DNA from 2 places in the Pseudomonas sp. HLG18 genome. Region 1 is predicted to be linked to the other one. Evidence: riboswitches for the same ligand, from Rfam matches in the RefSeq annotation. Region 1 holds a riboswitch; the other holds the start of a gene.
The links. Region 1 has a riboswitch for cobalamin ahead of ACSPX5_RS10605 (CbtB domain-containing protein). Riboswitches for the same ligand answer to the same signal wherever they lie in the genome.
Positions count from the first base shown of each region.

Region 2: another riboswitch for cobalamin. It lies ahead of cobO (cob(I)yrinic acid a,c-diamide adenosyltransferase); the one in region 1 lies ahead of ACSPX5_RS10605 (CbtB domain-containing protein).

Region 1 covers NZ_CP195831.1:2,319,627-2,334,962, reverse strand. The annotation lists gene ACSPX5_RS10655 (nitrite/sulfite reductase) at 1-973, opposite strand, end outside; gene ACSPX5_RS10650 (ABC transporter substrate-binding protein) at 1,499-2,572, shown strand; gene ACSPX5_RS10645 (DUF2970 domain-containing protein) at 2,579-2,797, opposite strand; gene metH (methionine synthase) at 2,898-6,608, opposite strand; gene ACSPX5_RS10635 (fatty acid cis/trans isomerase) at 6,767-9,061, shown strand; gene ACSPX5_RS10630 (acyltransferase family protein) at 9,121-10,122, shown strand; gene nfuA (Fe-S biogenesis protein NfuA) at 10,213-10,797, shown strand; gene cobM (precorrin-4 C(11)-methyltransferase) at 10,942-11,688, opposite strand; gene ACSPX5_RS10615 (cobalamin biosynthesis protein) at 11,779-12,192, opposite strand; gene ACSPX5_RS10610 (CbtA family protein) at 12,189-12,890, opposite strand; gene ACSPX5_RS10605 (CbtB domain-containing protein) at 12,902-13,099, opposite strand; cobalamin riboswitch at 13,222-13,443, opposite strand; gene ACSPX5_RS10600 (IS3 family transposase) at 14,292-15,155, opposite strand; gene ACSPX5_RS10595 (transposase) at 15,152-15,336, opposite strand, start outside.
Region 2 covers NZ_CP195831.1:698,584-713,919, reverse strand. The annotation lists gene ACSPX5_RS03400 (OmpP1/FadL family transporter) at 1-612, shown strand, start outside; gene ACSPX5_RS03395 (glutathione peroxidase) at 694-1,254, opposite strand; gene ACSPX5_RS03390 (hypothetical protein) at 1,306-1,431, opposite strand; gene ACSPX5_RS03385 (MFS transporter) at 1,428-2,636, opposite strand; gene ACSPX5_RS03380 (MarR family winged helix-turn-helix transcriptional regulator) at 2,691-3,095, opposite strand; gene ACSPX5_RS03375 (adenosylcobinamide-GDP ribazoletransferase) at 3,139-3,870, opposite strand; gene cobC (alpha-ribazole phosphatase family protein) at 3,872-4,447, opposite strand; gene cobT (nicotinate-nucleotide--dimethylbenzimidazole phosphoribosyltransferase) at 4,444-5,499, opposite strand; gene cobU (bifunctional adenosylcobinamide kinase/adenosylcobinamide-phosphate guanylyltransferase) at 5,496-6,017, opposite strand; gene ACSPX5_RS03355 (cobyric acid synthase) at 6,117-7,619, opposite strand; gene cobD (threonine-phosphate decarboxylase CobD) at 7,616-8,626, opposite strand; gene cbiB (adenosylcobinamide-phosphate synthase CbiB) at 8,619-9,527, opposite strand; gene bluB (5,6-dimethylbenzimidazole synthase) at 9,524-10,174, opposite strand; gene ACSPX5_RS03335 (cobyrinate a,c-diamide synthase) at 10,171-11,466, opposite strand; gene cobO (cob(I)yrinic acid a,c-diamide adenosyltransferase) at 11,463-12,074, opposite strand; cobalamin riboswitch at 12,156-12,381, opposite strand; gene ACSPX5_RS03325 (hypothetical protein) at 12,548-13,132, shown strand; gene ACSPX5_RS03320 (PQQ-dependent sugar dehydrogenase) at 13,199-14,512, shown strand; gene ACSPX5_RS03315 (C40 family peptidase) at 14,583-15,119, opposite strand.

The DNA.
Region 1 (15,336 bases):
TGCGGGTGCGCCAGCGGGCGAAGCCCGGGTGTTCCTTGTCGAGGGCGGCCAGTTCGGCGTCATGATTGCTCAGCGCCTTGTAGTCCGGGTCGACGAAGTGTTTGGCGACGCGATGAACTTCGGCTTCGGTCAGCGTGGTCTGGCCGCCGCGCAGGTGTTCCATCTCGGCATCGACTTTCTGCGCGAAGACTTCTGGAGTCAGCGCTTTTACGAGGATCTTGATCCGCGCCTTGTATTTGTTGTCGCGACGGCCGTAGCGGTTGTAGACCCGCAGGATCGCGTCGAGGTAGCTCAACAGGTCCTGCCATGGCAGGAACTCGTTGATGAACGCGCCAACGACCGGAGTACGGCCCAGACCGCCACCGACCAGAACGCGGAAGCCCAGCTCGCCAGCGGCGTTGTGCACCGGTTCAAGTCCGATGTCGTGGACTTCGATGGCCGCACGGTCGGAGGTCGAGCCGTTGACGGCGATCTTGAATTTGCGCGGCAGGTAGGCGAATTCCGGGTGGAACGTGGTCCACTGACGAACGATTTCGCACCATGGCCGCGGGTCGATCAGCTCATCGAACGCCACACCGGCGAACTGGTCGGTGGTGACGTTGCGCAGGCAGTTACCGCTGGTCTGGATCGCGTGCATCTGCACGGTGGCCAGTTCCGCGAGGATGTCCGGGATGTCTTCGACTGCCGGCCAGTTGAACTGCACGTTCTGGCGGGTACTGATGTGGGCGTAGCCCTTGTCGTAGTCGCGGGCAATCTTCGCCATCATGCGCACCTGACGCGAGGTCAGTTGGCCGTAAGGCACCGCCACCCGCAGCATCGGCGCGAAACGCTGGATGTAAAGGCCATTTTGCAGGCGCAGGGGGCGGAATTCTTCTTCGCTCAGCTCACCTGCCAGATAGCGTCGGGTCTGATCACGGAACTGCTTGACGCGGTCCTCGATGATCCGCTGATCGTACTCGTCGTATACGTACATATAAGTCCTGTTCTCAGGCTTTGGGCTACTCGGAAAACGCTGCGTTTTCGCTTGCTGGAGTCCGATGGTGCCTCGGCAATTACGCGCGCACGGCCGCGCACTCCTTAATGGAGCCGGGGCAATATACCCGTTTGCAGTTATGCGCAAAAGTGATGTTTGAGTATATGTAAAGAACCAAATCGCCTAACAGTAACGAGTGTCAACTAACCCACATTTGTCGTGCGGACAATCATCGTCTTAACTGTGGTCGAGTCTTTCTGCAATCACCGATAAAACCGACAAGAGGCGATGCAATGAGCAATCCAACCAAGGCAAGGAAAAGCGATAGCAGTGTCGATGCGTGGGCCATTCTGTTCCTGATCATTCTGGTCGTGGGCACAGCGGTGTTCTGGGTCAGTCATCAATAAAACGACCCCTCCGGGCCTGTTTCCGACGATTGTCGGACAAAAAACGGGATCAGGCGCTAATGGCCGGCGATTGAATGGCTATAATGCGCGGCCATTTTTTCCGGGGCCCGGATGCTTCATGTTCAAGTTTCTCCACATTAGTCTGCTGTTGCTGAGCCTGGCCTTCGGGACCGGCGCGCGGGCGGAATCTGTGTTGTTTTTGAATCCGGGCTCCACCCATGAAGCGTTCTGGGTCAGCTATTCGCAATTCATGCAGGCTGCCGCCCGGGATCTGGGAGTCGACCTGCGCATTCTCTATTCAGAGCGCCAGCCCGAGCTGACCCTGGCCCAGGCGCGGACAGCCCTGCAGGGGCCCGATCGCCCCGATTACCTGATGTTCGCCAATGAGCAATACATCGCGCCACAGATCCTGCGCATGGCCAACCATAGCGGAGTGAAGCTGTTTATCGTCAATACCTCGCTGACCCCCAATCAGCAAGCGCTGGTCGGGGACCGGGCCGACCGGATCGGCAGCCTCGTGCCCAATGACGAGGAGGGCGGTTATCTGTTGATGAAGGAGTTGATTCGTCTGCATCCACCTGTCGCCCCCGGCAGCAGCATCGAATTGCTGGCGTTCTCCGGCCTGAAGATCACCCCCTCATCACAGTTGCGCGAGAAAGGCATGCAACGGGCGCTGGCCGAGCACCCTGAAGTCCGTTTGCGGCAACTGGTCTACGGCGGCTGGACGCAGCAGCGGGCCTATGAGCAGGCCCGTCAGTTGCTCGTTCGTTACCCCGGGATCTCATTGGTGTGGGCCGCGAACGACGAAATGGCCTTCGGTGCGATGCGAGCGGTCTCAGAAATCGGGAAAGTGCCTGGCAAAGACGTTCTGTTCAGCGCGGTCAATACGTCGCCCGCAGCGTTGCAGGCCTTGGTCGACGGGCGTTTGAGCGCCTTGCTCGGCGGCCATTTCACTCTCGGTGGCTGGGCGTTGGTAGAGGTGCACGATCATGCGCAGGGTGTCGACTTGAACCAGTACGGTGGTCGCGACCGGCAGATTCCCTTGTTGCAATTGATCGACAAGGAGCATGCCCGCCGAATGCTGGCCATGGGCGCGTTGCCGGACTACGGCGTGCACTTTCGCAAGCTCTCGGCGAAAGGCCGCCCGGCCTCGTACCGCTACCCGTTCGATTTTCAAACCCTGATGCACTGAGCCCGGTCAAGCGCCTGCCAGATGCACCACCAGTTGCACGATGCCAAACAGCGTCAGGGCGAACACTGCCGTGAACGCAATGCCCAGAAAGATGAAGTGGCTGGGCTTTCCATGGGTGAAGTCCCTTGCCCGGTTCTTGCCACTTTGCACCCCGAACGCCGCCGCCATGACGCTGTGCAGCATCTGCCAGAAGGTGGGTGGCTTGTTGTCGACTGGATCGTCCATAAATCCCTCGTCTGCCGTGTGTGTCAGACAAGCATAGTCAACCCATGAAAAAAGACCGCAGCCTGCGGGGCAGGCTGCGGTCTTTTGATCAGGCTTCTGCTTAGTTGTCGTAACCCAGGTTAGGCGCCAGCCAGCGCTCGGTCAGGCTCAGTTCCTGGCCTTTGCGCGAGGTGTAGCTCTGCACCTGATCCTTGTCGACCTTGCCCACGGCGAAGTATTGCGCCTGCGGATGGGCGAAGTACCAGCCGCTGACCGCTGCCGCCGGGAACATCGCGTAGTGCTCGGTCAGGAACACGCCGCTGCGGCCGGCGCGCATTTCCTGGGCCTCAGGGTCGAGCAGGGCGAACAGCGTGGCCTTCTCGGTGTGATCCGGACACGCCGGGTAGCCTGGGGCCGGGCGGATGCCGGAGTATTGCTCTTTGATCAGCGCCTCGTTGTCGAGGGCTTCATCCTTGGCGTAACCCCAGTGCTCTTTACGCACCTGCTGGTGCAGCCACTCGGCGCAGGCTTCGGCCAGACGGTCGGCCAGGGCTTTGACCATGATCGAGTTGTAGTCGTCGCCAGCGTCCTGATAGGCCTTGGCCACTTCTTCGGCGCCGATCCCGGCGGTGGTGATGAAACCACCGACGTAGTCGGTCACTTCGCTGTCCTTCGGCGCAACGAAGTCGGCCAGGGAGAAGTTCGGCTTGCCGTCGGTCTTGATGATCTGCTGGCGCAGGTGGTGCAGGCGCGCCATTGGCTTGCCGTCATCGCCGTACAGTTCGATATCGTCGTCGTGCACCTGATTGGCCGGCCAGAAGCCGAACACGGCACGGGCGCTGATCAGCTTCTCGTCAATCAGCTTGGTCAGCATCTCGCGGGCGTCCTTGTACAGCGAGGTGGCGGCTTCACCGACCACTTCGTCTTCGAGGATGCGCGGGAACTTGCCGGCCAGGTCCCAGGAGATGAAGAACGGCGTCCAGTCGATGTACTCGGCGAGAACGTTGAGGTCGATGTTGTCCAGCACACGGGTGCCGGTGAAGGTTGGTTTGACCGGCGTGTAAGAGGCCCAGTCGAACTGCGGTTTCTTGGCGATCGCGGCGGCATAGCTCAAGCGCTCGGTGCGGGCGCTGCGGTTGGCGGTGCGTTCGCGGACGTCGATGTACTCTTCGCGGGTCTTCTGAACGAAACCGGCTTTCAGTTCCTTGGACAGCAGCTGCGTCGCCACGCCCACGGCGCGGGAGGCGTCGGTGACATACACCACCGCGTCGTTGCTGTACTTGGGCTCGATCTTCACCGCCGTGTGCGCTTTGGAGGTAGTCGCGCCGCCGATCATCAGCGGCAGGTGGAAGTCCTGGCGCTGCATCTCGCGGGCCACGTGGACCATCTCATCCAGCGACGGGGTGATCAGGCCGGACAGGCCGATGATGTCGCATTTCTGCTCCTTGGCCACCTGCAGGATCTTCTCTGCCGGCACCATCACGCCAAGGTCGACGATGTCGTAGCCGTTGCAACCCAGCACCACGCCGACGATGTTCTTGCCGATGTCGTGCACGTCACCTTTTACCGTGGCCATGAGGATCTTGCCCTTGGCTTCCGGCTTGTCGCCTTTTTCCAGTTCGATGAACGGGATCAGGTGGGCCACGGCCTGTTTCATCACGCGGGCGGATTTAACCACTTGCGGCAGGAACATTTTGCCGGCGCCGAACAGGTCGCCGACGATGTTCATGCCGGACATCAGCGGACCTTCGATCACTTCGATCGGGCGGGCGAAGGACTGACGGGATTCTTCGGTGTCTTCGACGATGTGGGTGGTGATGCCCTTGACCAGCGCATGCTCCAGACGCTTGTTGACGTCCCAGCCGCGCCATTCTTCGGTTTCGGCTTCCTTGACGCTGCCGTCGCCCTTGTACTTGTCGGCGATGGCGAGGAGGGCGTCGGTGCCTTCCGGCGTCCGGTTGAGGATCACGTCTTCAACGGCATCGCGCAGTTCCTGCGGGATCTGGTCGTAGATTTCCAGCTGACCGGCGTTGACGATACCCATGGTCAGGCCGGCGCGGATCGCGTACAGCAGGAACACCGAGTGGATCGCTTCACGCACCGGGTTGTTGCCGCGGAACGAGAACGACACGTTGGACACGCCGCCGGAACTCAGGGCATACGGCAGCTCGTCACGGATGTAGGCACAGGCGTTGATGAAGTCCACAGCGTAGTTGTTGTGTTCTTCGATGCCGGTGGCCACGGCGAAGATGTTCGGGTCGAAGATGATGTCTTCCGGCGGGAAGCCGACTTCGTTGACCAGAATGTCGTAGGAGCGTTTGCAGATCTCTTTCTTGCGCGCTTCGGTGTCGGCCTGGCCGGCTTCGTCGAACGCCATCACTACAACTGCCGCGCCGTAGCGCTTGCACAGTTTGGCGTGGTGGATGAATTGCTCGACGCCTTCTTTCATGCTGATCGAGTTGACGATGCCCTTGCCCTGAATGCACTTGAGGCCGGCTTCGATCACGTCCCATTTCGAGGAGTCGATCATGATCGGTACGCGGGAAATGTCCGGCTCGCCGGCAATCAGATTGAGGAAGGTCACCATGGCCTTCTTCGAATCGAGCATCCCTTCGTCCATGTTGATGTCGATCACCTGGGCACCGGCCTCGACCTGCTGCAGGGCGACTTCCAGGGCTTCGGTGTAGTTGTCTTCACGGATCAGACGGGCGAATTTCGCGGAGCCGGTGATGTTGGTCCGTTCGCCGACGTTGACGAACAGCGAGCTGCGGTCGATGGTGAACGGCTCGAGGCCCGACAGGCGGCAAGCCTTGGGAATGTCCGGAATTTGCCGTGGCGCGTAGCCGGCGACGGCTTTGGCGATGGCTTCGATGTGGCCCGGGGTGGTGCCGCAGCAACCGCCGACGATGTTGAGGAAACCGCTCTGGGCGAATTCTTCGATGACTTTGGCGGTGTCCACCGGCAGTTCATCGTACTCGCCGAATTCGTTCGGCAGGCCGGCGTTCGGGTGCGCCGAGACGTGGGTGCTGGCCTTGTCCGACAGCTCTTCCAGGTACGGACGCAATTCACGGGCGCCGAGGGCGCAGTTCAGACCGACCGAAATCGGCTTGGCGTGGGCCACGGAGTTCCAGAACGCTTCGGTGGTCTGGCCCGACAGGGTACGGCCGGAGGCGTCGGTGATGGTGCCGGAAATCATGATCGGCAATTCGAAGCCCAGCTCTTCGAACACGCCTTGCACGGCGAAAATCGCGGCTTTGGCGTTGAGGGTGTCGAAGATGGTTTCGATCAGGATCAGGTCGGCGCCGCCCTCGATCAGGCCTTTGGTGGCCTCGGTGTAGTTTTCCACCAGCTCATCGAAGGTGACGTTGCGATAGCCCGGGTTGTTGACGTCCGGCGACAGCGAGCAGGTGCGGCTGGTCGGGCCGAGCACGCCGGCGACGAAACGCGGCTTGTCCGGGGTCTCGAGGGTTTTCGCGTCGGCGACCTTGCGCGCCAGACGGGCGCCCTCTACGTTGAGTTCGTAGACCAGTTCTTCCATGCCGTAGTCGGCCATGGAGATCTGGGTGGCGTTGAAGGTGTTGGTCTCGAGGATGTCGGCACCGGCATCCAGGTAGGCTTTCTCGATGCCGCCGATCACGTCGGGACGGGTAATGACCAGAAGGTCATTGTTGCCCTTGACGTCGCTCGGCCAGTCGGCGAAGCGTTTGCCGCGATAATCCTGCTCTTCGAGCTTGTAGCTCTGGATCATCGTGCCCATGCCGCCGTCGAGAATCAGGATGCGCTCTTTGAGAGCTTGCTTGAGAGCTTGAAGGCGGACGCTGCGATCGGACATTGGGGCTACTCGAAAAAGACCATGACTAAGGGGCCGGATCATAACAAACCTGCGCCGATTTAGAGCATGCGCGGCTTTTGCATGAATATCGCTCATGTTGGTACGGGCGTCATAACGGTAGAATCGCGGCGTTTTTCTTCAGGATCAGGATCAGGGACATGTCGTACCGCGTCATCAGCATTGCATTGCTGTTTTTAAGCTTTGGCGCGGCGGCGCAGAGTCCCGCTGTTTCTTCTTCTATCTCCTACACCCGAGACATCCAGCCGATCTTCACCGAGAAGTGCGTGGCCTGCCATGCGTGTTACGACTCTGCCTGTCAGTTGAACCTTGGCAGCGGCGAAGGCGCGGCCCGTGGCGCGAGCAAGATGCCGGTCTACGATGGCGAGCGCACCCAAGCTGCACCGACCACCCGGTTGTTCTATGACGCCTTCGGCAAACGCGCCTGGCAGCAAAAAGACTTTTATTCGGTGCTCGACGCCCAAGGCAGCCAGGCCGCTCTGATGGCACGCATGCTGGAGCTGGGACACAAAACGCCGCTGACACCCAACGCCAAACTGCCGGAAGAAATCGTGCTGGGCCTCAACCGCGAGAACCTTTGCGCGATGCCTGCCGAATTCGACGGCTATGCCGGCGCCCATCCGAAAGAAGGCATGCCGCTGGCGGTGACCGGCCTGACCGACCAGCAATACCAGACGCTGCAACGCTGGCTGGCGTCCGGCGCGCCGATCGATGAGCAAGGCCTGTCGCCTAGCGCTAAAGAGGCGCTGCAGATCGTCCAGTGGGAAAACCTGCTGAATCAGCCCGGCGCGCGTGAAAGCATGGTCGGACGCTGGCTGTTCGAACACTGGTTCCTGGCGCACATCTACTTCAAGGACGGCGAGCCGGGGCATTTTTTCCAGTGGGTGCGTTCACGCACGCCGACCGGTCAGCCGATCGACCTGATTGCCACCCGTCGCCCGAACGACGATCCGGGCACCCAGGTGTATTACCGCCTGTGGCCGGTGCAGGGCGTGATCGTGCACAAGACCCACATCACCTATCCGCTGAGCGCGGCGAAGATGGCGCGGGTCAAGAGCCTGTTCTACAACGGCAACTGGCAGGTGCATGCGCTGCCGGGCTACGGGCCGCAGAGCCGGGCCAATCCGTTCGCCACCTTCGAGGCGATTCCGGCGCAGGCGCGTTATCAGTTCATGCTCGATAACGCCGAATATTTCGTGCGCACGTTCATTCGCGGCCCGGTGTGCCGTGGGCAGATCGCAACCGACGTGATCCGCGACAACTTCTGGGCGCTGTTCCAGGCCCCGGAACATGACCTGTACATCACCGACCCGAACTATCGCGGCCAGGCCACGCCATTGCTGGCCATGCCGGGGCAGAACGACGATGTCGGCAGTGTCCTGAGTCTGTGGCACGACTACCGCAACAAGCGCAACAAGTACGAAGCCTTGCGCCGTGACAGCTACGCCGAACTGCCGGCGCCGAGCTGGTCGACCCTGTGGGCGGGCAACGACAACGCACTCTTGAGTATCTTCCGCCACTTCGACAGCGCTTCGGTGACCAAGGGCCTGATTGGCGAGGTGCCACAGACGATGTGGCTGTTCGACTATCCGTTGCTCGAACGCACCTATTACCAGTTGGCGGTGAATTTCGACGTGTTCGGCAACGTCTCTCATCAGGCGCAGACCCGCTTGTATTTCGACCTGATCCGCAACGGCGCCGAGCAGAACTTCCTGCGCCTGATGCCGGCCGATTCCCGCGAGGATTACCTCGACGATTGGTATCAGAGCAGCGGCCAGTTCAAGATGTGGCTGGATTACGAGTCTATCGACGACGACAAACCGACCGCGCTGAAACTCGACGAGAAAGACCCGAAACACGATTTCGCCATGCAGCTGCTTGCCCGTTACGGTGACCTCAACGCACGGCCCGATCCGATCAACCGCTGCGTGGATGCCTACTGTTCGCGGCCGAACATCGACCCGGCGCTGCAAAACGCCGAGCAGGCGCTGAGCCGCCTGACGGCGCGTCCGGCGGCGGGGCTGAAGGTGATCGATCAATTGCCGGAAGCCAGCATGCTGCGCATCGAAACCCGCAGCGGCCAGCGTGAGGTCTACAGCCTGCTGCGTAACCGGGCCCACAGCAACGTGGCGTTCCTGCTGGGCGAGTCGCTGCGCTATCAGCCGGGGCTCGACACCCTGACCATTTATCCGGGCGTGCTCAGCAGTTATCCGAATTTCATGTTCAACATCCCGGCAGATCAGGTGCCGGCGTTTGTCGATGCCATGGAAAGCGCCAAGGATGCGCCGCAGTTCGAGAAAATCGTCGAACGTTGGGGCATTCGCCGCAGTCATCCGCAGTTCTGGTTCTATTTTCACGATCTTAGCCAGTACATCCATGAAACCGACCCGGTGGAAGAGGGCGTGCTGGACATGAACCGGTACGAGAATCTTTGATCGTTTGAGCGATGGCGATTGTCCCAATCCTGTGAAGTAAGGGATCGGGAGCACCATCGATGTTGATTTCAGTGCAGGCCCTGCGAGCGCTCGCCGCGTGGGCGGTGGTCTGCCATCACTTCATGCAGATTTTCTTCGACTTCGAGGCGCGCGGGCCGATAGGGCAGTTGTTCATCGACAAGGGGGCCGTGGGTGTCGATATCTTTTTCGTGATCAGCGGGCTGGTGATCTTCCTGTCCACTGAGTGCAGGTCGCTGCCGCCTGCGCGGTTTCTGCTGTATCGACTGTTCCGTATTGTCCCGGCGTATTGGCTCTACACCGTGCTGATGGCGTTGCTGGTGGTGTTTGCCCGGCCGCTGCTGCCGGATCAGACGGTGGACTGGCGTCATTTGCTGCTGTCGTTGCTGTTCATCCCGACCGAAAACCCCGGCGGCTACGGGATCTACCCAACCCTGAATGTCGGCTGGACGCTGAATTACGAAATGCTGTTCTACGTGTTGTTCGCCTGGGCACTGTTGTTTCGACTGCAAGTCCGTTTGCTGGTGGTCGCGGCGCTGCTGTTTGCGGTGTGCCAGACCTGGACCGGGTTTGGCTGGGTCAGCGAGTTTTATCGCTCGGATATCGTCTATGAATTTCTGCTCGGGATCGGTATCGGCATGCTGTATCGCAAGGGCTGGATCGGACAGGGCTTGTGGATGCCGCTGACGGGGATCGGCGCGGCGTTACTGGCGATCTATTATCTGCCGCCATCGCCCCGGCTGCTGAGCTGGGGGACGCCGAGCGCGGTGCTGGTCATGGCGTGTATGGCGCTGGAGCGGCATGTTGAACACAACCGAGTGCTCAAGCTGCTGGGAGACTGTTCCTACTCGGTTTATCTGATGCATGTTCTGGTGCTGTCTGCTGGCGGATTTGTGGCCCATCGCTTCGGGATCAACCCCTATTTGATGTTCATCCTCTGTGCCGTGGCGATTGGCGTGGGTTCCTGGCTGAGTTATCACTGGGTGGAAAAGCGCAGTTATCAATGGCTTAGAGCGCGTATCGACGGCAAACCTGCGGATTAGGCGATTGTGAACTATTCCTACGAAAATACTGGGACTTTGTGCCGCGCGCCGATTGGCGTAAACTCCGCCTCAAGCCTGCGAGGAGTTTCCATGACCGCTATTACCATTACCGACGCCGCCCACGATTACCTGGCCGATCTGCTGTCCAAGCAGAACACCCCGGGCATCGGCATCCGCGTTTTCATCACCCAGCCTGGCACCCAGTACGCCGAAACCTGCATTGCCTATTGCAAGCCGGGCGAAGAGAAACCTGAGGACACCGCGCTGGGGCTGAAAAGCTTCACTGCCTACATCGACTCGTTCAGCGAAGCGTTCCTCGATGATGCCGTCGTCGACTACGCCACCGACCGCATGGGCGGCCAGCTGACCATCAAGGCGCCGAACGCCAAAGTCCCGATGGTCAACGCCGACAGCCCGATCAACGAGCGCATCAACTATTACCTGCAAACCGAAATCAACCCGGGGCTGGCCAGCCACGGCGGTCAGGTCAGCCTGATCGATGTGGTTGAAGACGGCATTGCCGTGCTGCAGTTCGGTGGCGGTTGCCAGGGCTGCGGCCAGGCGGACGTGACCCTGAAGGAAGGCATCGAGCGCACCTTGCTCGAGCGCATTCCGGAGCTCAAGGGCGTTCGCGACGTGACCGACCACACGCAGAAAGAAAACGCCTACTACTAAGGTGTTCGCTGCGAGACAAAAAAACGGCGCCCCGTGAGCGCCGTTTTTTTATGCGTGAGATTCAATGACGCCTTCGCGGGCAAGCCCGCTCCCACATTGGATCGCATTCCAAATGTGGGAGCGGGCTTGCTCGCGAAAGAGCCGTCATGGGCGGTAAAGATGCGCATGCCCCGCGCGATACAGTGAAGATTCACTGAAATGATCGCTGCCCAGCACCCGACCCACCAAAATCAATGCCGTACGCCGAAACCCTTTGGCCGCCACCTTCTCGGCAATGTCCTCCAGCGTCCCGACCACCCAGTCCTGATCCGGCCACGTCGCCCGGTGAATCACCGCGATCGGGCAATCCGCGCCGTAATGCGGCAGCAGCTCGGCGAGGATCTTCTCCAGATGATTGACCCCCAGATGAATCGCCATGGTCGCCCCGTGCTGCGCCAGGTTGCCGAGCTCTTCGCCGGCAGGCATCGCAGTCTTGTCCGCATAACGGGTCAGGATCACGCTTTGCGAGATGTCCGGCAGGGTCAGTTCGGCGCCCAACAGTGCGGCGCACGCGGCGGTGGCGGTTACGCCGGGGATGATCTCGAACGGAATATCCAGCTCGCGCAGATAACGAATCTGCTCGCCAATGGCGCCATACAGGCTCGGATCACCTGAATGCACCCGCGCCACATCCTGACCGTTGGCGTGGGCTGTCTTGATCAGCTCGATGATCTGTTCCAGGTGCAGTTCGGCGCTGTTGACCACGGTTTCAGCACAATGACCTTCCAGCACCGCCGTCGGCACGAGCGAACCTGCGTAGATGATCACCGGGCAACTGCGGATCAACCGCTGGCCTTTGACAGTGATCAATTCCGGGTCGCCGGGGCCGGCGCCGATGAAGTAGACGGTCATCGTTGGATCCTGTGAAAGTAGGGCAGGTGGGGCTTCAGAAGCACTTCAGATGAAGAATGCTCATGATCGAAAGCGAGGATTATCGGGAATTTACGCCGCGCCGGCCAATGCGAGAGTTGCCTGAGCGTACTTTTGCCGGGAAATCAGCAGTTTCGCCGGTGCTTGAATCAGTTGTTCGGCGAGCGCCAGTGCAGCGCTTTCCGCCACGCCGTAGCAACCGGTGCGTTCGAAGGCGATCTGTGAATGGTGGCTCAAGCGTTGCTGATAATTGGCCAGTTCCTCGCTGCTGAAATACAGCAACGGCAGCGCCAGTTGGGCGGCGAGTTCTTGCAGGCCGGGTTCATCGCGCTTGAGGTCGATGCTGGCCAGCGCCTTGACCTTCTCAAGGTCAATCCGATGCGCCTGCAAGGCCTGGTCAAGCAAGGCGCGCAGCGTGCTGGCCGGGCAGCCGCGCTGGCAGCCCAGGCCGACCACGAAGGTCGGCGCTGCGCTGTCATCGGTCATGCGTGGTACTGACCTTCGCTTTTACGGCGGAACAACCAGGCGCTGATCAGGCCCAGAGCCAGCCAGAACGCGACGTTGGTCAGCTGCGAAGCGATTTTGAACTGGGCTTCCAGTGCTTCCGGGGCGAGCATCGAGTGCACGTCCGGTTGCGGTGCGCCGATCACATGCGGCACGGCAAGGATCGCCACACCGAGGATCTTCAGCAGCCAGTTGCCGCCAAACGCGATCAACGCCAGGCCGACAGCGGTCGATGCGGCGGTGCCGATCCACCACATTTGGCGCGACGCCAGATCAGCTGCAGCAGTGCCCGGCAGTTCAGGCGGCAGGCCCATGGTCGGTGCAAGCACGAAAGTTGCGTAACCGGCCAGACCCCAGAGCAGACCTTGTGAGGTCTTGGTCGGCGCACGCAGGGTGTACAGACCGGCCAGCATCAGAGCGAAACCCACGGCTACGACCAGATTGCCACCGGTGGTGGACACCACACGCTGCCAGCCGTCTTCCGGTTCCCAGGCTTCGGCATCGTGGGTGTGAGCGGCGGTGCCGGCGGCGTGTTCGTGGATTTCGGCCACCGGTTCGGATTTCTCGTAGGTTTCGGCTTGAAGAATCAGTGGCGAAACCCAGAAGCTTTGCAGCAAGGTCAACAGCAGGGCAGCCAGAAGTCCGGTGAAACCTGCGGTCTGCGCAATACGCTTGATCATGTCGTCAGGTCTCAGTGGCACGGGAACGCGGCGCTGTGGCGGGTATCGTGCGCGGCGTTGTGCACCGCTTCGATGTGCGAGAAACCGGCGAAGTAGACCAGGCTTGCGCCCAGGATCGACGCGAAGATCGCAGCGGTCAGGCGTTGGCTCAGGGTGGTGGTGCTGGAGATTTTGTCCGTATTGCTGCCGGTGCTGCTGATGATCGACATGGCGCTTCCCTCTGGAGTGTCAGCGGGTGAATGGAGCGCATGAAAACCCCTGCGGGTCGGGCACGCAGACGTTCGAACAGCGCCCGCCCACCGCGGGTTTGTTATGTTCAGTGACGCAAGATGCGTACTGTGTATTGCGGGCCGGTCTCCGGGCTCACGAGGGGTTGGCGTCTGGCCGACCTGCAAGCGTCACCTTCCCATGCCCTTGGGCACAGTGGATCTGACGCTTCGCTCGCTTACCGTTGCGGGGGCAGCACCGGACTGACATGGCTTTAGAGTAAAGCACATGATTCACCGGTTTCCCGTTTCACCCTGTGAAGGGCACCCGTAACAAGTTGTGTAGGAGACCATGGGTTGGGGAATATAGTCAATTTTTGGGCAGATCCGTTGCTGCGGTAACGGCCACTTAGGGTTCCGCCCTTACGGCGGGTCACTTTGGCAAACGCCGGAATGCCGGCCCAGCCCAAAGTAACCAAAGGTCTTGAGCCCTGACGTACGGCCCTCGCTGTGGCTCGGGTTCCTTCGCTCCGGGATTGATCCGGGGGCATCGCCTACGGTTTGCTTCGCTGCACCTCCTCTCGATGCATGCGGCTGCGCCGCACGGTCGCTGCGCTCCCACCCCCGGATCAATCCCTCCACTCAGCCTGCCGACGGGCCCTGCGATCAAAAACGGTGCTCGAGCTAACGCTCATGGTTTGAGTGGGGGGAGCAGGGCGTGTTTGGCTTTGGTTTTGTTGTGGGTTTACCCCTCACCCCAGCCTTCTCCCCAAGGAGAGGGAGCCGATTTGTGGGCTTTTCAAAACTTGAGTTCGACTCGGTATTGCAAGTCGGCACAACTCTCCCAATCAACTCGGTCGGTTCCCTCTCCCTACGGGCGGTCCGACGTTTCGGGAGGGCTAGGGTGAGGGGCTCTTGATCTGGCTCTTGATCTGGCTCTTGATCTGGCTCTTGATCTGCTTTTGATCTTTAGCCCCTTCGGCAGGCCGAGCGGAGGTGTCCATCAGGGGGTAGGCGCGCAGCGCCGTGCGGCGAAGCCGCATACATCGAGAGGAGGTGCAGCGAAGCAAACCGTAGGCGATGCCCCCTGATGGACACCGTAGCGAGGGGACACTGAGCCTAGGCGAAGTGCCGTACGCCGGGGCAAAAGCCTTTTGGTGGACCTGCCCCATCACAACGGACGCCAAGAAGCTGGCTATTTAGCCGCCTGCCTTAAGACCCTGGCGTATTCGTTCGGAGAACGGTACCCCAAGGCAGAGTGCAGTCGGCTGCTGTTATAAAACCCATGGATGTAGTTAGCGATTGATAGTTGAGCCAGCCTCTTGCTGGGATAGACGCCATACGCCTCCTCCCTTTTCAGAGTAGCGAAAAAGCTCTCAGCCACTGCGTTATCCCAACAATTTCCCTTTCGACTCATGCTTTGCGTGAAGTCTTTCTTGGCCAAGGCCAGTCGGAATTTGCTACTCGCATACTGACGCCCTTGGTCGGAATGAAAAACCACACCACTAGAGCCGGAACAGGCGCTCCAGGCATTCAGGAAGGCATTCTCGACCAAATCGTCGGGCATCCGATCCGACAGGCTATAGCCCAATATTTGGCGCGTCTGGATGCTCAAAACCACTGCGAGATACAACCAACCTTCTTTGGTTGAGATATAGGTGATATCACTGACCCAAGTCGGTGTGGGGTTATCGATGGAAAACTGACGAGCGAGCAAATTTCTCGCAACAGGCAAGTAGTGGTGACTGTCGGTGGTACGGGGCTTGAAACCGCCTTTGGATCTACCGCGTATGCGTTCTTCGTGCATCAGCCGGCTCACTCGCTTGTGGCCCACTGTATGCGCTTTTCGCCGTAAGGCCTCGACCAGCCGTGGTCGGCCATATGTATTTCGGCTGGCCATATAAACCTTACGCAAATCAACGCGAATCTGCGCATCCCGATCTGGACGCTCCTCGCGATGCTGGTAGTCGTAAAAACCTGAAATCGAAACATCCATCACCCGACACAGCATGCGCACCGGGAAGTGAGCCCGTTCAGCAGCGACGAAGGCGTATCTCACCTGGACTCTCTGGCAAAGAATACCGCCGCCTTTTTTAGGATTTCGCGCTCCATCTTGAGTTCGGCCACCTCCGCTCGCAAACGCGCAAGCTCGCTGTCTTCTTTGGTGATGGCTTTGCGTTCTGGAGAACTCAACGGTAATCCCTTGCGCGCAGCATCAACCCAGTTATCGAGCGTTTTCA
Region 2 (15,336 bases), 1.6 Mb from region 1:
CTGACCTACCATTCCAAGGTCGACTACAAGCTCGAAGGCAACACCAAGGTCAACTACGGCGCACTGGCCGCAGTCGGTCTGGGTGCCAGCCAGAAGTACGACGCTTCGCTGAAGATCACCACACCTGAATCCGTGGACTTCTCGGTTACCCAGGCGATCAACGATCGCTGGAACGTCTATGCCGGTACCACCTGGACCCGCTGGAGCCAGCTGGAAAAGATCACCGTCAAGAACTCCGGTGTCCAGCCGCTGCTGGCCGGCCAGTTTGGCGAAATCACCGAAGAGCAGAACTGGCATGACAGCTGGGCTTACGCCATCGGTACGTCCTACCAGTTGAACAAGGAATGGGTACTGCGTACCGGTCTGACCTTCGACCAGTCGCCGACCAACAACGTCGACCGTTCGCCGCGCATCCCTACCGGTGACCGGACCATCTTCAGCATCGGTGCCGGCTGGAGCCCGACTGACGACCTGACCATCGACGTCGCGTACTCGTACCTGAAGGAAGAGGCCGTCAAGGTCCACAACGAAAACAATCGTGGCCAGACCTACGATGCCAAGTATGAAAACTCGGCAAACGGCTTCGGTGTCGGCGCGACCTACCGCTTCTGATGCTGTACGGCGAGGCTAACCCCTCGCCCACTAAAAAGCCCCGCCCTCTCGACAGAGGCGGGGCTTTTTAGTGGGCGTCGATCAGGGTTTCAGGGGTTTTGAGGCGATGGCTTTCTCGATAGCCGCGAGAAACTCCGGATCATCCGGCTTGGTCAGGCTGGAAAAGTTGGCGATCACCTTGCCCTGGCGATCAACCACGTATTTGTAGAAATTCCACTTCGGTGCGCTGCTCTGTTTTGCCAGCACCTGGAACAAGTGAGTCGCATCGTCACCCCGCACCTTCTGCGGCTCGGTCATGGTGAACGTCACGCCGTAGTTGGCGTAGCAGACCTTGGCGGTCTCGGCGCTGTCCTTGGACTCCTGCTTGAAGTCATTGGAGGGCACGCCGAGCATTTCCAGCCCCTGGGACTTGTAGCGCTGATTGAGCGCTTCGAGCCCCTCGAACTGCGGGGCGAAACCACAGAAGCTGGCGGTGTTGATCACCACCAGCGGCTTGTCGGCGTAGCGCTGACACAGGTCGATGGATTCCTTGGCCCGCAACCTGGGCAACGAACCTTGCAACAGATCCGGACAATCCGCGGCCTGGGCCAGTCCGGTCAACGCCATCAGCAACACAGGAACAGCACACCAGCGCTTGAGCATGTCGGGCATCCTTGAGAGTCGTCAGAACCCGACGTTACTCGCCACCAAAGCCTACAGGCAAGCACCCATGCCCAACTGCATCAGTGCCAGGCCACCCTGGTGCCAGCCCCACCACACCAGCGTCAGCAAGGCGGCGCCCAGTGCAGTGATAGCGACTTGCGGCCAGATCCGCTTCATGCTGCGCTCGTACGGACCTGCAGACGCGCGACCGGGCGCTCGCGCACCGGCCAGTTCAGCGCGGCCGCCAACAGGCTCAAGAGAATCGCCACTTGCCAGATCAAGTCATAACTCCCGGTTCGGTCATACACCACCCCGCCCAGCCAGCCGCCCAGGAAAGAGCCGAGTTGATGGAACAGGAACACGATCCCCCCGAGCATGGACAGGTTTCGCACGCCAAACAGAGTCGCCACCGTGCCGTTGGTCAACGGCACCGTCGACAACCACAGGAAGCCCATGGCCATACCGAACAGATAAGCCGATGTGGTCGTCACCGGCAGCCACAGGAACAGCACGATCACCACCGCGCGCAGCAGGTACAGGCCGGTCAACAGTCGCGGCTTGGACATGCGCCCGCCGAGCCAGCCGGCGGTGTAGGTGCCGAAGATGTTGAACAGGCCGATCAACGCCAGCACCGTGGTGCCGACGGTGGCCGGCAGATGCTGGTCGACCAGATAGGCCGGCAGGTGCACGCCGATAAACACCACTTGAAAACCGCAGACGAAGAAACCGAACGCCAGCAGCCAGAACCCGGAATGCGAACAGGCTTCGCGCAGGGCTTCGGACAGGGTTTGCTCATGGCCGAGCACCGGCAGCGGTTTGTCCTTGAGCATGCTCACCAGCGGCACGATCAGCGCCACCAGCAGGCCCAGCACCAGCAACGCCGCCGACCAGCCGAGCCAGCCGATCAGCCCGAGGGTGCCCGGCAGCATGGCGAACTGACCAAAGGATCCGGCGGCGCTGGCAATGCCCATGCCCATGCTGCGTTTCTCCGGTGGCACGGCGCGGCCGACGACGCCGAGAATCACCGAGAACGAGGTCCCGGACAGCCCAATGCCGATCAGCAGGCCAGCGCTCAGGGACAAGCCCAAAGCGGTCTCCGAAAGCCCCATGAACACCAGGCCCAGGGCGTAGAGCACGCCGCCGATCAGTACCACTTTTGCCGCGCCGAAGCGGTCGGCCAGTGCGCCGGTGAAGGGTTGCGCCAGGCCCCAGATCAGGTTCTGCAAGGCGATGGCGAAGGCGAACACCTCACGGCCCCAACCGAACTGGGCACTCATCGGCGACAGGAACAGGCCGAAACCGTGCCGCACGCCCAATGACAACGCCAGAATCAGCGCACTCCCCAATAACACCCAACCGCACGTACGCCACATCGAACTCATTGTTATTCTCCAGTCGCGGGTATATACCCGCTTAGATTCGGAAAAAACCGGCCCTCAGGCCAGTTCATCCAATAGCCGCAGCAAGGTTTCACGCTTCTCGGCACCCAGTCGGTCGATCAACCGCTGCTGCGCCGCTTCCCAGGCCGGCAGGGCTGCTGCCAGGCGTTGCGCACCGGTTTCGGTGAGCCGGACAATGCGGTTGCGCATGTCTTCGCCCTCAGCCAGCGCCACCAGCCCTTCGCCTTCCAGTACCCGCAGATTGCGTCCGAGAGTGCTGCGATCCAGGCCCATCGCTTCGGCCAGCTCGGAGATGCTCGGCTGATCCAGCCGCTGCAGATTGCACAGCAGAGAATACTGGGCAACGTTGATCCCGAAGCCGTCGAGAGCGCCGTCGTAATGCCTGCTGACGCCACGAGCGGCGCGACGCAGGTTGATGCACAAACACTGAGAAGGAAGCATGATGCGTGTATATACCCGCGAGTCTGTCAAATCAAGTTACAGATCAAAACAAGGCCAGCCCGACCAGCACCGACATTTCCAATAATTCCAGCAGCGCACCGGCCGTATCGCCCGTGGTTCCGCCCAGGCGCCGCACCATCAAATGTCGCAGCCAGATGAACACGACGACCGCCAGCAGCAACGCCACGACAGCATTGAACCCGGCAATCACCACGCACACCGCCGCACTCACCGCCAGCACCTGCCAACCCGTCTTGCGCGGCAGATGATCGGCCAGCGCCTGACCCAACCCGCCGGCCCGCACATAAGTCGTGGTGAGGAACAGTCCGAGCAGCGCCGCTCGCCCGATCAGCGGCACGATGATCAATGCCATACCCTGCTGCTGTTCGATCAAGGCCAGCAACGCGGCAAACTTGAGCAACAACACCAGCACCAGCGTCACCACGGCAATCGGCCCGCTGCGCGGGTCCTTCATGATTGTCAGCGTACGCTCGCGATCACCGAAGCCGCCGAGCCACGCATCGGCGCTGTCCGCCAGGCCATCAAGGTGCAAAGCGCCGCTGAGCAGCACCCACACCGTCAGCAACAGCGCCGCATGCAACAGCAGTGGCGCGCCAGTCAACGCAATGTTCAGTGCCCAGAGAATCACCCCGAACAGCAAGCCCACCAGCGGATAAAACAGCAACGAGCGCCCGAGCTGTTCAGGCGCCGGCATGCCCGGCAGACGAATCGGCAGGCTGCTGAGAAATTGCAGGGCGATCCACAGGGGCAGCATGTCAGCACACTTCCCTGAGCGAACCGTCGGCCTCGACGATCAGCGAAAACAGCGCGCCGTGACCCACTTCGACATTCAGCAACTGCTCACGAGGCAAACCACGGGCCCGGGCCAGCAACAGACGCATCACGCCGCCATGGCTGATCAGCAACACCCGCTCCCCCGCGTGCGCCGCATGCAGTCGCATGACCGCCGCCAGCACCCGCGCAGAAAACTCGCTGACAGGCTCCCCCTGCGGCGGGGTAAACCCATACGGATCCGCCCAGAACAGCCCAAGCGCTTCGGCATCGGTTTCCATCAGCGCCGCCGCGCTCTGCCCTTCCCAGGCACCGAAATGCAGCTCTTGCAGATTCTTGTCCAGAGATACCGGCAGATCCCGCTGCGCGCTCAGCTCTTCAGCAAACCGCGCACAACGCTGCAACGGCGAACTGACCAGCCGATCCCACGGCCCCTGCCCGCTCACCGTCTCGCGCATCTGCGCCCAGCCTTTTTCAGTCAGCGCGTCGTCGAGGCTGCCGCGCAGGCCGCCGCCGAGTTCGGTTTCACCGTGGCGCAGCAGGTCCAGACGCAAGGTCATGCCGGACGATCCGCCACCGCGGCCTCGGCGAAGGTCGCCATCTGGCCGTGCAGATCACAGGCCAGACGCAACAACGGCACCGCCAGCGCAGCGCCGCTGCCCTCGCCCAGACGCAGGCCCAGTTCAAGAAGCGGCTCGGCACTCAGAGTTTCCAGCACATGACGATGGCCCGGCTCGGCGCCGCGATGACCGAACAGCAGCCACTCACGGCAAGCCGGATTCAGACGCACCGCCACCAGCGCAGCGACCGTGCAGATGAAGCCGTCCACCAGCACCGCCACACCTTCCTGAGCACAGGCCAGATACGCGCCGACCAAAGCCGCAATCTCGAAGCCGCCGAGATTGAACAGGGTCTGCAGCACATCCCCACGCTGCGCCGCGTGCAGCGCCAGCGCCCGCTCGATCACCAGCGCCTTGTGGCTGACGCCTTCGGCATTCAACCCGGTGCCGGGACCGGTCAGGTGTGCCACCGGACAATCGAGCAGCGCACAGGCCAGCGCACTGGCGGCCGTGGTGTTGCCGATGCCCATTTCGCCACCGATGAACAATTGCGCGCCCGCCGCCTTCGCGCGCAGCACACTGTCGCGGCCGCCCTGCAAGGCCAACTCGCCCTGAGCCGAAGTCATCGCCGCACCCTTGGCGAAATTCGCCGTGCCCTGGCCGATATTCAAGTGGCGCACGCCCGGCAGGTTCAGCGACGGGGTCACGGTGCCCAGATCCACCACTTCCAGTTGCGCACCGAGCTGCCGCGCCAGCACGCTGATCGCCGCGCCGCCGCTGACGAAATTCAGCAGCATCTGACCGGTGACTTCCTGCGGAAACGCGGAAACACCCTCGGCGACAACACCATGGTCGCCGGCAAAAATCGCGATCCAGACCTGATCGAGTTTCGGCTTGATCTGCCCCTGCAATCCGGCCAGTTGCACTGCTACAGATTCCAGTCGCCCGAGGGAGCCTGCGGGTTTGGTCAATTGCTGTTGACGGGCTGCCGCGCTTTCAACGGCGTCCGTATCCACCGGCTTGCACGGGTTCAGCCACCAGGCTTGAGTCATAACGCAGGTCCTTTAAGAGTCAGGGGCAGGCCGGCGACGGTCAGGACGACTCGCTGACAACGCTCGGCCAGAGCTTGATGCAGCCAACCGGCTTCATCGACGTAGCGGCGAGTCAATTCGCCCAGCGGCACGACACCCATTCCGGTCTCGTTGCTGACAAAAATGATTTCACCCGGCAGCGACGCCAGGCATTCAAGCAGGGCTTCGCGCTCGGCGGCGAGGCGTTCGGCGTCTTCGAGCATCAGCAGATTGGTCAGCCACAGCGTCAGGCAATCCACCAGCAGGCAACGCTCGGCACTGGCGTTCTCGCGCAGCACCCGGGCGAGCTTTAGCGGCTCCTCGATCAACGCCCATTCGGCGGGACGACGGGCACGGTGATGGGCGACGCGTTCATTCATCTCGCCATCCAGCGGCTGACTGGTGGCGATGTACGTCACGGCCAGCGCGCTGTCAGTGGCGAGCTTTTCGGCCAGGCGACTTTTGCCGGAGCGGGCGCCGCCGAGGATCAACTGGAGCATGGAGGCATCCTGAAAAAAATTCGTTGAGACAACTGACCTCTTCGCGGGCAAGCCCGCTCCCACAATGGATGTCGGCCGGACATGGCACTTGAGTACACCTCAACACCCTGTGGGAGCGGGCTTGCCCGCGAAGAGGCCATCACATCCGGCCTGGATACCACAGAGTTCACACAACAGCCCGGTATCCAGATGCTTCTCCACCAGATCCGCCAAACGCTCGATATCGCGTTCGCGCAGGCCGTGGTAATCCACCTCCTGCACATCGTTCAGACCGGCCCAGCGCAACAGCGCCGCACTGGCCGCCGGCGATTCGAACAGGCCATGCAGGTAGGTACCGAAAATCTGCCCGTCGAGACTTTGCGCGCCATCACAGCGGCCGTCATCCAGATGGACAGCAGCGTTTTCCAGCGCAGCCCCTGTCGTCACACCCGCATGAATTTCATAACCGCTGACCTCGGCATCTTCCAGCGCCAGACGCCCGCGCACATTGCGCAATTGCTTCTCGGCTTCGAGCTGCGTTTCAAACGCCAACAGCCCCAGACCGGTGCTGGAGCCCGGTGCGCCTTCCAGGCCGAGCGGATCATGCACTTGCTCGCCGAGCATTTGCAGACCGCCGCAGATCCCCAGCAGCTTGCCGCCATAGCGCAGATGACGGCGGATGGCGGTTTCCCAGCCATTGGCGCGCAAATACGCCAGGTCACTGCGCACGCTTTTCGATCCCGGCAGGATGATCAGATCGGCCGGCGGAATCGTTTGCCCCGGGCCGATGAATTGCAGGTCAACCTGCGGATGCAGTCGCAGGGGATCGAAATCGGTGTGATTGCTGATGCGCGGCAGCACCGGCACCACCACTTTCAAGACTTGCTCGGCCTTGTCGATCTGGCGCTGGTCGATGCCGTCCTCGGCTTCCAGATGCAGGTCCATCACGTACGGCAGCACGCCCACCACCGGTTTGCCGGTGCGCTGTTCCAGCCAGTCGAGGCCCGGTTGCAGCAAGGCGATATCGCCACGGAAGCGGTTGATGATGAAGCCCTTCACCCGTGCCTGTTCGCTCGGCGACAGCAGTTCCAGCGTGCCCACCAGATGGGCAAACACGCCGCCCCGATTGATGTCCGCGATCAACAGCACCGGGCAATCCACCGCTTCGGCGAAGCCCATGTTGGCGATGTCACCGGCGCGCAGATTGATCTCCGCCGGCGAGCCCGCGCCCTCGACCATCACCAGCGGATACGCAGCGCTCAAGCGCTCGTGAGAGGCCAGTACGGCCTGCATGGCGATGGCTTTGTAGTCGTGATAGGCGACGGCGTTCATGCTGGTGACCGCACGTCCATGAATGATGACCTGGGCACCGGTGTCGCTGTTGGGCTTGAGCAGCACTGGATTCATGTCGGTGTGTGGCTCGAGAAACGCCGCCTGCGCCTGCACCGCTTGCGCCCGGCCGATCTCGCCGCCGTCGGCGGTCACTGCGCTGTTGAGCGCCATGTTCTGCGGTTTGAACGGCACTACGGCAACGCCCTGACGGGTTGCCCAGCGGCACAGCGCCGTCACCAGCGTGCTTTTGCCGGCGTCGGAGGTGGTGCCTTGCACCATTAACGTAGTCATGCGGGTTTCTTGTCCATAGAGCGGTCCATGGCAAACGCTTGCAGGGCCTGCTCAAGACGCGCTTCATCGGCGACATTGGCGGGCAGACCGAAACGCAGGCTGCTGTTGTGCGTGAAGAGACGCAGGAGGATGCCGCGACGGGCCATGAATTCGTGCAGTGCGTGAGCATGCTCGGTGATCAGCCACTGAAACAGCGCACAGCCGCCCTGAGGCTTGAAGCCATAGCGTTCGAGCAGTGCAGCCAGCCGTTCGCTGGCTTCGTCACTGCGGATCCGCTGGCGGGTATGACCTTCGGTGTCTTGCAGGCAGGCCTGCCCCAATACCCGGGTCGGCCCGCTGACAGCCCAGGGTCCGACCTGCTCGGCCAGCAATCTGAGCAGCTTGCGCTCCGCCAGCACGAACCCGAGTCGAACACCGGCCAGACCGAAAAACTTGCCGAACGAACGCAGGACGATCAACCCCACCTGATGCGCATGCGGGGCAAGGCTTAACTGCGGCGTGTTGTCCATGAACGCTTCATCAACCACCAGCCAGCCGCCGCGCTGGGCCAGCCGTGCGTGCCAGTCGAGCAGGCGCGCCGGAGTCAGGCTCAGGCCGGTGGGATTGTTCGGGTTGACCACCACCAGCACGTCGAGGCCGTCGAGGAAGAAATCGACTTCCTGCTCCAACACTTCGCGGACGATGTAACCGCTGCGCCGCCAGGCTTCGCCATGCTCGGCATAACACGGCGACAGCACGCCAACCTTGCCGGCCCGGCGCAATCGCGGCAACAACTGGATGGCCATCTGCGAACCGGCCACCGGCAAAACCTGCGCGGCGCCGTAGTAGTCGCACGCGGCCTGCTCCAGACCGTCATCGGATTCCGGCAAGCGCGCCCAGGCCCGCAGCGGAATTTCCGGAACCGGAAACGGCCACGGCGCCAGACCGGTGGACAAGTCGAGCCAGTCTTCTTCCGCGATGCCGTATTCAAGCGCCGCCCTGCGCAGCCGGCCACCGTGCTCAAGCATAGAATTCAGCCCCCACGCAGAGAATCAGCAGCCATAACCATACCCCGCGCTGAACCAATTGCCAGCCGCGATCGATGGAATCGGCATCCGCCGGCGCACCCTCGCCCAGTTGCGCACGCTCGTGCAGCTCGCCGTGATAGATCGCCGGCCCGCCCAGCTCCACGCCCAGGGCACCTGCGCCGGCGGCCATCACCGGGCCGGCGTTCGGGCTGTCCCATTTCGGGCCTTGGGTGCGCCAGCATTTCAGCGCGAGTCGGGTTTTGCCGAGCAGCGCGTAGGTCAACGCCACAAGCCGTGCGGGAATGTAGTTGAGGACATCGTCGATTTTTGCCGCGGCCCAACCGAAACGCTCGAAGCGTTCGTTGCGATAACCCCACATCGCGTCGAGGGTGTTGCTCAGACGATAGAGCACCACGCCCGGAACACCGGCCACGACAAACCAGAAGATTGCAGCGAACACCGCATCGCTGCCGTTTTCCAGCACCGACTCGGTGGCGGCACGGGCGACAGCCGTGCTGTCCAGCTCACTGGTCTGACGGCTGACCAGGTAACCCACGCGCTTGCGCGCCTCTTCCAGGTCATCGCTGCGCAAAGCCTTGGCCACCGGCTCGACGTGCTCACCGAGACTGCGCATGCCGAGGGCGCAATACAGCGCGATGATCTCGACAACCCAGCCCACATAAGGCGCCCAGGACAATGCCGTGGCAATTAACGTCAATGGCAGCACCGCGATCACCCAAGCGGTGACACCATGGCTGCGCCACCCACGCCCGCCGGTGTTGAAACGTTGCTCGATGCGCCCGGCAAAATTGCCGAACGCCACCAGTGGATGCCAGCGCTTCGGTTCACCCAGCAGCGCATCCAGCGCGACCGCGGCGACACTCAACAACGCCACACTCATTGACTCACTCCCCAGAAATTTTCATACAGCAGCTCATTGAGCGGACGCGCCTGCGCCCACCCTTCGAGTACCAGCATCGGCGCCGGATAGAATTCCTTGACCGGCCCCAGGCAAAGCACTGCCAGCGGCTTGGCCCCGGCTGGCAGTTTCAGCAGATCGGCCAGCGCCTGCGGTTCGAACAGCGACACCCAGCCCATGCCCAGGCCTTCGGCACGCGCCGCCAGCCACAGGTTCTGGATCGCGCAGGACAATGAGGCCATGTCCATTTCCGGCAGCGTGCGACGACCGAAAATGTGTCGTTCACGATCGTCCATCAAGGCTGCGACCAGCACTTCTGCGCAGTCATTGATGCCTTCGACCTTGAGCTTCATGAACTCGTCGCTGCGCTCGCCCAGGGCTTGAGCGGTGCGCACGCGTTCTTCTTCAACCAGGTTCTGGATCTGGCCACGCAAAGCGCGGTCGCTGATGCGGATAAAGCGCCACGGCTGCATCAGGCCGACGCTCGGCGCCTGATGCGCGGCCTCCAGCAAACGACGCAACAATTCAGGCTCGACCGTGCCGCCGCTGAAGTGGCGCATGTCGCGGCGTTCGGCGATGGCGCGGTAGACCGCTTCGCGCTCGGTTTCAGTGAATGCGTTGTCGGTCATGGCACCAACAGTGCGGCAATCGCCGACGGATTCGATGGAAAGTAAAAATGCACGTACGAGGCGGTCATCCGCCCTTGCCGATACACCGCTTCGGCACCGCGCCCGCCGTTGGGGCTGTGGCCACGGGCGATTGGCGTCAGCTCGGTGGTGGTCAGGGAGTGGTGATAGGTGTGGCCGCGCAACAGGCCTTCCGGCAGGTCGACCTCTTGCAAGGCCAGAGCGGCGAGGCGCTTTTGCATCACGGCATCGCCACTCAACAGGCCGACCAAGTCAGCGCGGGTGCCTTCGACATCGGTCAGCGAGCCGAGCAGGTACAGCATGCCGCCACATTCGGCGAGCAGCGGTTTGCCAGCGGCGTGATGCGCGCGGATCGCGTTGAGCATGTCGGCGTTCTGCGACAAGGCAACGTGGTGCAATTCCGGGTAGCCGCCGGGCAGGTACAAGCTGTCGGCGTCGGGCAATTGCGCATCGCGGATCGGCGAGAAGAAACTCAACTCGGCGCCCATCGCCCGCAACAGATCGAGACTGGCACCGTAGGTGAACGCGAAGGCTTCGTCGCGGGCAACGGCAATTCGCACGCCTTCGAGCAACTTTTCAGTCTCAACGATTTCTGGCGCGGCGAATTCCACGGCCGGCGGCAGCGCTACCTCGCAGGTGCCGGCCAGCGCTTCGGCGGCGGCGTCGAGACGCACGTCGAGGTCATTGAGTTCGCTGGCCTGCACCAGACCGAGATGACGGCTTGGCAGTTCGATCCCGGTTTCACGGGACAGCGCGCCGTACCAGCGCAGGCCTTCGGTAAGGCTGCCTTCGAGCAATTGCGCATGGCGCACGGTGCCAACGCGGTTGGCCAGTACCCCGGCGAACGGCAGGTCCGGCTGATAACGCGCCAGGCCCAGGGCCAGTGCGCCGAACGTTTGGGCCATCGCGGTACCATCGATCACGCCGAGCACCGGCACGCCGAAATGCCGCGCCAGATCGGCGCTCGACGGCGTACCGTCAAACAAACCCATCACGCCTTCGATCAGGATCAGATCCGCTTCATCGGCGGCTTCCCACAACAGACGTCGACTTTCCTGCTCGCCGACCATCCACATGTCCAATTGATAGACCGGCGCACCGCTGGCGCGCTCGAGGATCATCGGATCGAGAAAGTCCGGACCGCACTTGAACACGCGAACCTTGCGCCCCTGATTGCGATGCAAACGGGCCAGCGCGGCGGTGACGGTGGTCTTGCCCTGACCGGAGGCCGGCGCGGCGATCAGTACCGCCGGGCAGTGACGTGGTTGATTCAAAGTTCGACGCCTTTCTGCGCTTTGATGCCGGCCTGGAAGGCGTGCTTGATCATGCCCATTTCGGTGACGGTGTCGCCCATCTCGATCATTTCCGGCTTGGCGGCGCGACCGGTGACGATCACGTGCTGCATCGGCGGGCGGGCCTGCAGATCGCTGAGCACCTGATCCAGATCGAGGTAACCGTGCTTGAGGGCGATGTTCAGTTCATCGAGCACCACCAGACCGATCGACGGATCACGCAGCAGCTCGCGGGACACTTCCCATGCAGCTTCGGCGGCGGCGATGTCACGCTGGCGGTCCTGGGTTTCCCAGGTGAATCCCTCACCCATCACATGGAAGCGCACCTGCTCCGGGAAGCGGCGAAAGAACAGTTCCTCACCGGTGCTGTTGCGGCCCTTGATGAACTGCACCACGCCGCACTGCATGCCGTGACCCATGGCGCGGGCGAGCATGCCGAACGCCGAGCTGCTTTTGCCTTTGCCATTACCGGTCAGCACCAGCACCAGGCCGCATTCGTCTGGCGAATTGGCGATGCGCTCGTCGATCACGGCTTTTTTACGCTGCATGCGCGCCAGGTGACGCTCGTCGCGTTCGGGGGAATCAGTCATGGGGAAGCTCTCCGTTGAGGCTGGATAACGGCGGGCAGGCACAAGAACAGACGGCAACAAGCCTGGCATCGCCCACCGTGATGCCGCTGGATGGATCAGGCCGGTCTCCGGGCTCATGAGCGGCTGGTGCCTGGCTGCGCGCCTTCCCGCTTTGCAGCAGTGGCATCGAACGCAGCTTTTACTCATTTACCGTTGCGGGGGCAGCGCCGGGATCGTGAGGGTTCATCACTTGAAGACCCGCCTCACCGGCTTCCCTGTTTCACTCTGTCGACATGCGCCACAGAGCACCTGAAACAAGCCGCGAAGGTTAGAGGGTTGGGGGTGGAGCGTCAATTGAAGAGGGGCTTGTGCGGCGAATAACTGCCGCCGATCAATTAACTGACGCCAATCTTGTGCCACACTGCCAGCAGTGATATCAAAGAGCCATGCTTTTTGACTGCAGAGAGCACATCACAATAACAAGGGAGAGCACCATGCAAGGCATGATCATCAGCAATCCGCGGCTGGAATTCCTGCGCCCGGTGCTGGAACGCTGGTTTGACTGTATCGACCGCTACAACACCGTGCGTGGCGACAACGACACGCCCTACTGGCACGACGAAAAAGCCAACCTCGGCCTGCTGTCCGCCGCCGCATGGATGGCCGAACTGGTCACCCTGCGTGACACCGCCACGCGCAAACAGAATGAGGAAGGCGAACGCAATGCCCGTGCCGACCTGTTCCTGGCCGGCGCCGAAGATCGCGCTTACATTCAGGCGACCCAACGCTGGCCGCGCGTCAACAACCTGAATCTGACTCAGGCCCTGGCCGATATCACCAGCGATGCCAAGCGCATCAGCTACGCCAGCGATCTCAAACTCGGCTGCCTGTTCGTCGCCCCACAGAAAGCCCAGCACAGCGCCAGCCCGGAAGAACTGCAGGACATGGTCGACGACCTGCAAAAGGAACACACCTGCGCCGTCGCCTGGTACTTCCCCTACGCCTACCGCAAATTGCGCAGCGAGGCCGGCAACTACCATCCCGGCATTGCCGTGCTGTTCAAGGAGGCGCGCGGCTGAGCGGTTGAACCATCGGGCTCGCGCACTTCTCTATGATTAGGAATGCATTCATAGGGAAGATCAGTAATGCGCAAGCCCCAGCTCGTTTTCGTCATCGCACTCGCCGGAGGGCTCACCGCCTGTGGTGAATCCTCCAGCCTGCAAGTCTCGGACGGCACCGGCCCATCCCCCAAACTGCCCGAACCGAATAAAACCCTGATTCCGACGGTGAACATCGCCCCGGCGATCGGCTGGCCGGCCGGTGCGAAACCAACCGCAGCCGCCGGCACCCAAGTGGCCGCATTCGCCGAAAACCTCGATCACCCGCGCTGGCTCTACGTATTGCCCAACGGTGATGTACTGGTGGCGGAAACCAATGCCCCGCCGAAACCGGACGACAGCAAGGGCATACGCGGCTGGGTGATGAAGAAAGTCATGGGCCGTGCGGGCGCAGGGGTTCCCAGCCCGAACCGCATTACCCTGCTGCGCGATGCCGACCACGACGGCGTGGCGGAAACGCGCACGGTGTTTCTGCAGAACCTGAACTCGCCGTTCGGCATGACACTGGTCGGCAATGACCTGTACGTCGCTGATACCGACCGTTTGTTACGCTTCCACTACGAACCCGGGGCAACGGAAATCAAGAGCCAGCCAATCAAGGTCGTGGACCTGCCGGGCGGCCCGCTCAACCATCACTGGACCAAGAACGTCATTGCCAGCAAGGACGGCAGCAAGCTCTACGTCACCGTCGGCTCGAACAGCAACGTCGGCGAAAACGGCCTGGATCAGGAAGAGGGCCGCGCGGCGATCTGGGAAGTGGACCGCGCCACCGGCAATCACCGGATCTTCGCTTCAGGCATTCGCAACCCCAACGGCCTCGCCTGGGAACCGAAAAGCGGCGCGCTGTGGACAGCGGTAAACGAGCGGGACGAGATCGGCAGCGATCTGGTGCCGGACTACATCACCTCGGTAAAGGACGGTGGTTTCTATGGCTGGCCGTTCAGCTATTACGGCCAGCACGTCGATGTCCGCGTCGAGCCACAAAACCTGGACCTGGTGGCCAAGGCCATCGCCCCGGATTACGCCGTCGGTCCGCATACCGCCTCACTGGGCCTGACCTTTGCCGAGGGCAACACGCTGCCGGCCCAATTCAAGGAAGGCGCGTTCATCGGTCAGCACGGCTCGTGGAACCGAAAGCCCCACAGTGGCTACAAGGTGATCTTCGTACCGTTTAGCGCCGGCAAGCCGAATGGAACACCTGTAGACGTACTGACAGGCTTCCTCGACAAGGATGAAAACGCCCTGGGACGCCCTGTTGGCGTGGTGATTGATCAACAAGGCGACTTACTGGTGGCAGACGACGTCGGGAACAAGGTCTGGCGAGTGTCGGCAGCCAAATAGCCCGACCCTGAAACAAAAAAACCTGTGAGAGCCGATGTGCTCCCACAGGTTTTTTTATTGCTTCGAATGACTAAGGGTTATGCGCCAGATGCTCCGGCTGCAGAACGCGCTTGGCACTCAGATAGGCCTTCTGCCAATAGGCCTTCGACAGGCTGTCCAGCTTCACGGTACCGCCGGTGGCTGGCGCATGAACGAAGCGCCCCTCCCCGACGTAAATCCCCGCATGACTGACCTGGGAGCCGCCATTGGTGGCGAAGAAGATCAGGTCGCCGGTCTGCAGCCCTTCCTTGCCGACATTCGGCGCCTGCATGACGATCATCTCGCGGGTAGAGCGCGGCAGGCTGATGCCGGCAGCATCGCGGTAGACGAAGCCAATCAGGCCGCTGCAATCAAAACCGGAATCCGGCGTGTTGCCGCCCCAGCGATAAGGCGTCCCAACCAGCCCGAGCGCACGGAACAGTACGTCTTCGGCAGCGGGAGAAAAAGCCTGGGAGGATCCGAACACAACCGGCGCGCGAACCACGGGGGCTGGCGGCGGAGTGCGACTGGCGCAAGCGCTGAGCAGCGCTGCGAAGAACATCAGGGCAAGGCGGGCCGTCATCGTCATAAGCAGAACATCCTGATCTGGCTGCGGCTTTTACTGCCGATTCGACAGAAAACAAAACCGCCTGCGGGGGAACGCAGGCGGTTTGCCATCAATATAGATCAGGATTCTAGCGGCTACGCGGCAAACTTCAAGTAAGACTTTAACTTCACCTTGTAAAGTTTAAGTCTATTGCCCCTGAAGGACCGCTTGTCGCCACGAGCGTGGCGACATAGGCGTG